One region of the Mesorhizobium sp. M1027 genome, then DNA from elsewhere that is predicted to be linked to it. Evidence: riboswitches for the same ligand, from Rfam matches in the RefSeq annotation. Region 1 holds a riboswitch; the other holds the start of a gene.

Region 1 (3,401 bases):
GCCGGTGTGCCATTTGCCCTTGATGAACTGGACGACGCCGACACGCTTGCCGTAGCCGAGCATCCTGAGCGCCAGACCGAAGGCGGCCGTGGTCTTGCCCTTGCCCGGCCCGGTGTTGACGATCAACAGCCCCTTCTCCACCGTCTTGGCTGCAACCTCGGCGTCCTGCACCGCCTTGCGCTTGGCCATCTTGGCGCGGTGGCGTTCCTCGTCCCCCTGTTCAATGGTCTTGGGATCGATAGTATCAGCCATGTCATTTCACCTTGAGCGGCAGCCCCGCCACCATCAAAAGCACGGTGCCGGCGACCGCCGCGACGTCCTGGTTCAGCCGGCCGGCGGCATCGCGAAACCGTCTTGCCAGCGCATTGTCCGGCACGATGCCCTGGCCGACCTCGTTGGACACCACGAACCACGGGCCACGCGGCCGCGACAGCACATCGGCCAGCCTTTGGCATTCGGCCTCGACATCATGGTCGGCCAGCATATGGTTGGTCAGCCACAGCGTCAGGCAGTCGATCAGCACCGGCTGGCCGTCGGGCAGTGCCTCGATCGCGCCGGCAAGGTCGAGCGGCGCCTCGATGGTCGTCCAGCCATCGCCTCGCCGCGAGCGGTGCAGCGCGATGCGCTGACGCATCTCCTCGTCATAGGCTTGCGCTGTGGCGATATAGCTCCACGGCGCCGGACAGGCGCTCACCAGCCTCTCGGCATGCGCGCTCTTGCCGGAGCGCGCACCGCCGATAACCAGGGTCAGCGCCCCGGCAGCGCGGTCAGGCAAAGCTGTCGCGCAGGCTGGTTGCCGCGCCGGTGAAGCGTCCGCGCACCAGCCCGACGACCATACCGAGCACCAGCCAGAACACCAGATTGGTCAGCGTCACCGCCACCACGAACTGATGATGCAGGCCTTCCGGGATCGCCGTCTCGAAACTGTCGGGCTGCGGCGCGCCGACAATATGCGGCGCAACGATCAACGCCACGGCAAGGATCGCCAGCGGCAGCGATCTGCGGAAGGCGATAAGGCCGAGACCGGCCGCTGTCGCCACCACTGTTGCCCACCACCAGATCTGGCGTTGGACAAGGTCGGCCGCCGGCATCGCCGGCAGTTCCGGCGCCAGGCCGAGGCCGGGCGCCAGCGTGAACACGGCAAAGCCGGCCAGGCCCCAGAACAGGCCCTGGCGCCAATTGCCGATGCCGCCGGCGAATTCCGAAACCGCGACCAGGACCAGTGCGAAGCCAATGCCGGTGACGATATTGGCAACGACGCTGAAACCAAAGCGCTCGAAGCCGTCGGCCGGCGCCCAGCCTTCGTCTTCAGCCGGAGCCATTGCTTCAGCCGGTGCCGGCGCGGCGCTGCTCATAGCCATCGTGCCGGCGGCGTTTTCGGCCGGTGCCGCAGGTGCCGCGGCATGGTCATGGCCGCCGCCGGCCTGTTCGTAGACTTCCGCTTTCAGGATGAGCGGCACGGTGGCGTAGGCCTGCATGCAGGCGAGAACGACGCCGGCCACAAGCCCTGCGATCGCCGCGATGAAGACGACGTTGCGAAACAGTGTCATGATGTCAGCCCCTTGTCAGTGGCAGGGAAAGCCCATCGAGTGGCGATAGTCGTGCGCGGCATTGTGGACCGCATCGATATGCGAGAAGCCGACAAAGCCCATGACGAAAATGCCGAGGAATGCAGCAAGCGCCAGCTGCAGGAGACGCGACTGCGAGGAGGCGGAAGCGCCGAGCGAAACGGAAGCGGTATTCATGTCTTGTCCTTTCGCCCTCCACCCGAGGGCATAGAAGTCAGTTTCCTGTCGCCGGCAGGTCTCCTGGCTCGCGGATCAGCGCCCTTCCCCACCTTCCCGAAGGCGAACCTTCAGTGGCATATGGAGAGGACTACCGCACACAGTTGCGGGGGCAGCCACGGCATTGGGCAAACAATTTCGCCCGCACCGCATTCCCTCTTGGTTCCAAACGGAACCGACGACATCAGCGACTATAGGCAGAATCGCCGCGCCCGGCAAACCAAATTCCGCCGGATCGTGTGGCGAATGCGCCGCCTCGCCAAACCGGAGAACTGGCGCCGCAGACGTCGCGATCTGCGCGGTCAAACAGAACGGCCTGCGTTCGATGCGGCACTGCACCGCTTCCACAATTGGGTGCGCGAGCGCCATGCGGCGCTCGAACATCAAAGCGATTTGGGCAGATAGCGCCAGGTGACGAAGCCGCAGATCGCCGCCAGCAGGCCGAGGGTCGCGAAAACCGCGCCCAGGCGGAAGAACGCCAGCACCACGGAATAGACCAGCGGCGGCGTCAGTTCGGAAAAGTCGAGATAGGTGCGGTAGACCGCCGCCATCTGTGCCCGCTCATACGAGCGCACCGAGCGCATGAAGGCGGTCGAGCCCAGCGCATCCAGCGCGATGGTGAAGAAGGCACCGCAAAGCAGCAAGGCGCCGGTGATGAGCGGTGCGGCCTCGCCGACGGCGCCGGCCGCCAGCAGCGTTGCCGACATCGCGAAATAGGCGAACGTCATGGTGCGCCGGCCGCCGAAACGCTTTCCTGCCCTGCCCCAGAAGATGGCCATGAACAAAAGCGCATTGCCGGCCGAAACCAAGAGGCCGCCGGCGAGCTTGCCCTCGCCGGTGATCACCATGAACAGCGGCCCATAGACGAAGAACGTCGTCCAGAAGCAGGAGCGGCCGAAGGCGATCAGCCAGGCCAGCCTCAGCCTTGGCTGCGCGACGAAGCGGCCGATATTGGCCAGCGGATTGACCGGCCGCGTCTTGCCGGGGCGGATCGACGGGTTATCGCCAAGCCGGTAGGTCCAGAACAGCGCCAGCAAAGCCATGGCGAAGACGGCCACCGCGCCATGCGCGGCATAGATGCCGAAACGCGTGTAGAGGTAAATGCCGAGGGTCGGCCCGGCGGTCCAGGCAAGCATCGACCACGCCATGCGCAGCGACTCGGCCTGCATGAAATCGGTCTTGCGGATATGGTCCATGATGTAGAGGTTGAGCGTGATCGCCAGCGCGCCGGCGCCGACGACGCGGCAGAGCATGCCCACCACCTGGCCGGCCAGCGTATGGGTGACGAAGAACAGCGAGCCGGCGGCCAGCAGGCAGGCGCCGGCGGTATAGACCCAGCGCCGGGCAAAGCGGGCGATCAGCATCGGCATGAACAGCGTCGCCGACAGGCCGAGCATCGCCACGATCGTGTAGAGGATCGAAACAATCTGCTCGTTGTGCAGTATCTCATAGGCCTGGATCGGGATGACGCTGGACACGGTGGCGCGCGCGAAGGATTCGACCGCATAGAGCGAGGCGAAGGTGCGGGCATCCGCCGGCCGCAAGGCCGCAAGCCAGATCGGATGGCGCACATGGGTAGCCATTGTGTTCCCCGAAGCCGAATCGCCCGAAGCAGGG
Region 2 (3,401 bases), on a different contig from region 1:
GAAAGCTGAAGAAAGAATGCGATGCCATCATCGCAGAGATGGGTGATCAGGAAGCCGCGCGCATGGCCTCCTATGTTCGCGTCACATATGACGACGGAGAAGATGAGTGGAACTTCTTGGATGAAGAAACCGCTACGACTTTCTTCGGATTGGAAGCTGCGACCTTTGACGTTCCCCAGTGTAGTTTCGCCGAAGTGGAGGAAGAAGGTTACTACCGAGCGCGATATGCCAACCTTGATCGCGTCGCGGTGATGGAGGTTCCAAGCGACCGTTATCACAGATTGACCGCGCCCGAGGAAGCTTAGAACCATCCACGAAGGGCGCATGTTACATCTCGACCTTGCGTGGTGCGTTTTCAGTACGAGATGACGTTAAGCGTAGGTAATGGCAGGTAAGAGTGCTCGACCAGAAGCTCAACTGCCTCCTCAATATCGCTGCCGATGTGCCGCAGGACACGTCCACGGGAGCGTGGATAGGCGTGAAGTTCCTGCACTCCACGGTCCGCTCTCCCATCGCCGGTGTGTGCCCGACGCCATCTTGTGGACGAGCTTGGCCGCCTGCACCCGGTTGTATTCCGGCTTGCGGTCCGCCTGGGCGGTCGGCCGCGATGGCTATCTCCATGTCAATCGGCGCCGAACTTTGACTGCCCGCTGCTTTTGATGAATTTGGCGAGGTCCCGCGCATAATCACTCTTGGTCTTCTCCTTGAGGCCCTGTGTCGCGAACTTGTGGTCCAGCAGGGCAAACAGGTCCAAGTCCCCTTCCGCCTGTGGCGCTGGCTTGCCCTCACCGCCCTCGGCTTCCCAATTGGGGACCGCTTCTGCGCGCTGCACCGTGGCGATTGTCCGCCCAAGACGCATCACAAGATCGAACGCCAAACCGTGCGCGTGCACGACGATTTGCCGCTCAGGCCTCATTTGGACAGGACTTGAGCTGGCCCGGTGGTTTGAGCCGGGTTACCTTGAGCCGGTGGGCTGCGAACAAGCAGTTCGAGACATTGGCCTCGATCACTTCGCAACACGCCGCTGCGCCTGGCCTCGGTGTGCTCCCCCCGAAATCGTTGTGTCATATCACCGAGGGCATCACGGCCAACAGCTTCCACATGGGCAACAGCCTCGCCATTGAGCCGAATATGGTCGCGAGCAGATCACCAACGAAGCGGTCGGAACCTCGGAGCCGAAGTTCGACGCCGAGGTGGTTCGCATGATGCGCTAAGCAGCACCACGGCGCTTGCCGGTATGTTTGCTGCCGGCAGCCGACGAACTCCTATCCTCCTGGACAAGGGCGCCGTGCGTCATTGCTTTGATTTACCGGCCGCTCAAGGCTTCCACAGTTTTCGCTTTCGAGGCGACCTTTGGAACATGCCAACGGAAATTTAACATAACGACATAAACATTTCTTTATGCGGCGTTGACAAAGAAGCGAACTGCTGTAATTGTCTCCCGCGTCGTGGTTCTCCGTACGGCGCTGCCGCAGCGGAGCTAAGAGGGAAGCCGGTGCGATGCCGGCGCTGCCCCCGCAACTGTTAGCGGCGAGCCAACCCCACTCATGTCACTGAGGCGAATAGCCTTGGGAAGACGGGTAGAGGCTATGACCCCGCGAGCCAGGAGACCTGCCACGGCGAATTACGTCCACGGGCGGGGTGTCTCGGTGGCCGCTGCAGCCTGGCGTTCGTGCCGGCCTGCTAGCGCCTTCCTTGTCACCGACGCCCCAACCATCGGGGTCTGGCATGACTGTCTCTCAGCAAATTCCTGTAGCAACGCTCGGCGTGCCCCGTTTCGGTCGTCGGCGAGAACTGAAATTCGCGCTTGAAAGCTACTGGTCCGGAAAATCGTCCGCTGCCGACCTTCTCACGACCGCGAAGGCGCTCCGTGCCGCTAGCTGGGAGGAGCAGCACGATCGCGGCGTGTCGAAAATCCCGTCGAACGACTTCTCGCTCTACGACCATGTGCTCGACACCGCAGCCATGGTCGGCGCCGTTCCATCCCGTTACGGCTGGAATAGCGGCGAGGTTCCACTTGACATCTACTTCGCAATGGCGCGGGGCAACCAAGGTCAGACGGAGGATTGTCGACACGCTGGTCACCAGCAGGCGGCTCATCGGTCTGATGTAACCGCGATGGAAATGACCAAGTGGTTTGACACCAACTATCACTACATTGTGCCGGAACTCAACGATGATCAGACGTTCGCCCTCTCGTCGACGAAACCGGTCGATTACTTCATCGAGGCTAAAGCTCTCGGCGTTCACACACGCCCAGTCATCCTTGGACCGATCACCTTCCTCAAGCTGGCGAAATCGCCTGCCGAAGGATTCGATCCCATCGCGCTCCTGCCGCGGCTGCTGCCCGTCTACGAGCAACTCCTGCAGAGGCTGAAGCTGTCTGGAGCCGACTGGGTGCAGATCGATGAGCCAGCGCTTGTCCTCGATCTGAACCCGAACGAACGAGCTGCGTTCGAATTCGCCTATGGCCAGCTGTCGAAAGCCGCGCCCGAGCTGAAGATCATGCTGGCTACCTATTTCGGGCCGCTGGGAGACAATCTCGAAACCGCGGTTTCTCTGCCCCTGGCCGGGCTGCATATTGATCTCGTGCGCGCTCCCGAGCAGCTGGAAACGGTGGGTCGGCTCGCACCGAAGGATCTGGTGCTCTCGCTTGGCTTGATCGATGGCCGCAACGTCTGGCGTGCGAACCTGCCCGCCATTCTCGACCGCATCAAACCGATCGTCGCCGGCTGGCCCTTGGACCGCGTCGAGATCGCGCCTTCTTGCTCGATGCTGCATGTGCCGATCGACCTGCGCATGGAGACGGAACTCGACGCGGACATCAGGTCGTGGCTCGCCTTCGCGGCCCAGAAGACCGACGAGTTGGTGTTGCTTGCCCGGGCCCTGTCCCAAGGCAGGGATGCGGTGGCAGGCGCGTTGAAAGCGTCTGCCGAGGCTGCCGCCACTCGCGTGACATCCACGAAGATCCATGACCCGCTGGTTGAGGGGCGGATCGCCAGCATTGACGACAGCATGAAGCGACGAGAGAGCGCTTTTGCCGAGCGCTCCAGAGTCCAGGCCGGCACGCTCGGGCTGCCGCCGTTCCCGACGACGACCATCGGGTCCTTCCCGCAGACGCCGCAGGTACGCAGGGCGCGGGCCGCTCATGCGAAGGACCAGCTGAGCTATGTCGACTACGAGACCTTCCTGAAGAAGGAGATCGAGGCTGCAATTCGCTGGCAGGAAGAGATCGGGCTGGACGTGCTGGTGCACGGTGAGTTCGAACGAAACGACATGGTACAGCATTTCGGCGAGCAGCTGTCCGGCTTCGCCTTCACCCAGCATGCCTGGGTGCAGAGCTATGGGTCGCGTTACGTGCGCCCCCCCATCATCTTCGGCGACGTATCGAGGCCCAATCC

What was found. Region 1 has a riboswitch for cobalamin ahead of NKH50_RS01240 (CbtB domain-containing protein). Riboswitches for the same ligand answer to the same signal wherever they lie in the genome.
Region 2: it holds a riboswitch for cobalamin, as region 1 does, so the genes downstream of both, metE (5-methyltetrahydropteroyltriglutamate--homocysteine S-methyltransferase) here and NKH50_RS01240 (CbtB domain-containing protein) in region 1, are expected to answer to the same signal.

Annotation. Positions count from the first base shown of each region.
Region 1 is NZ_JAMYMW010000001.1:264,182-267,582, reverse strand. It holds gene cobO (cob(I)yrinic acid a,c-diamide adenosyltransferase) at 1-252, opposite strand, end outside; gene cobU (bifunctional adenosylcobinamide kinase/adenosylcobinamide-phosphate guanylyltransferase) at 254-775, opposite strand; gene NKH50_RS01245 (CbtA family protein) at 768-1,550, opposite strand; gene NKH50_RS01240 (CbtB domain-containing protein) at 1,566-1,745, opposite strand; cobalamin riboswitch at 1,782-1,979, opposite strand; gene NKH50_RS01235 (MFS transporter) at 2,168-3,367, opposite strand.
Region 2 is NZ_JAMYMW010000016.1:57,901-61,301, forward strand. It holds gene NKH50_RS26285 (helix-turn-helix transcriptional regulator) at 1-305, shown strand, start outside; gene NKH50_RS26290 (hypothetical protein) at 623-877, opposite strand; cobalamin riboswitch at 1,433-1,633, shown strand; gene metE (5-methyltetrahydropteroyltriglutamate--homocysteine S-methyltransferase) at 1,729-3,401, shown strand, end outside.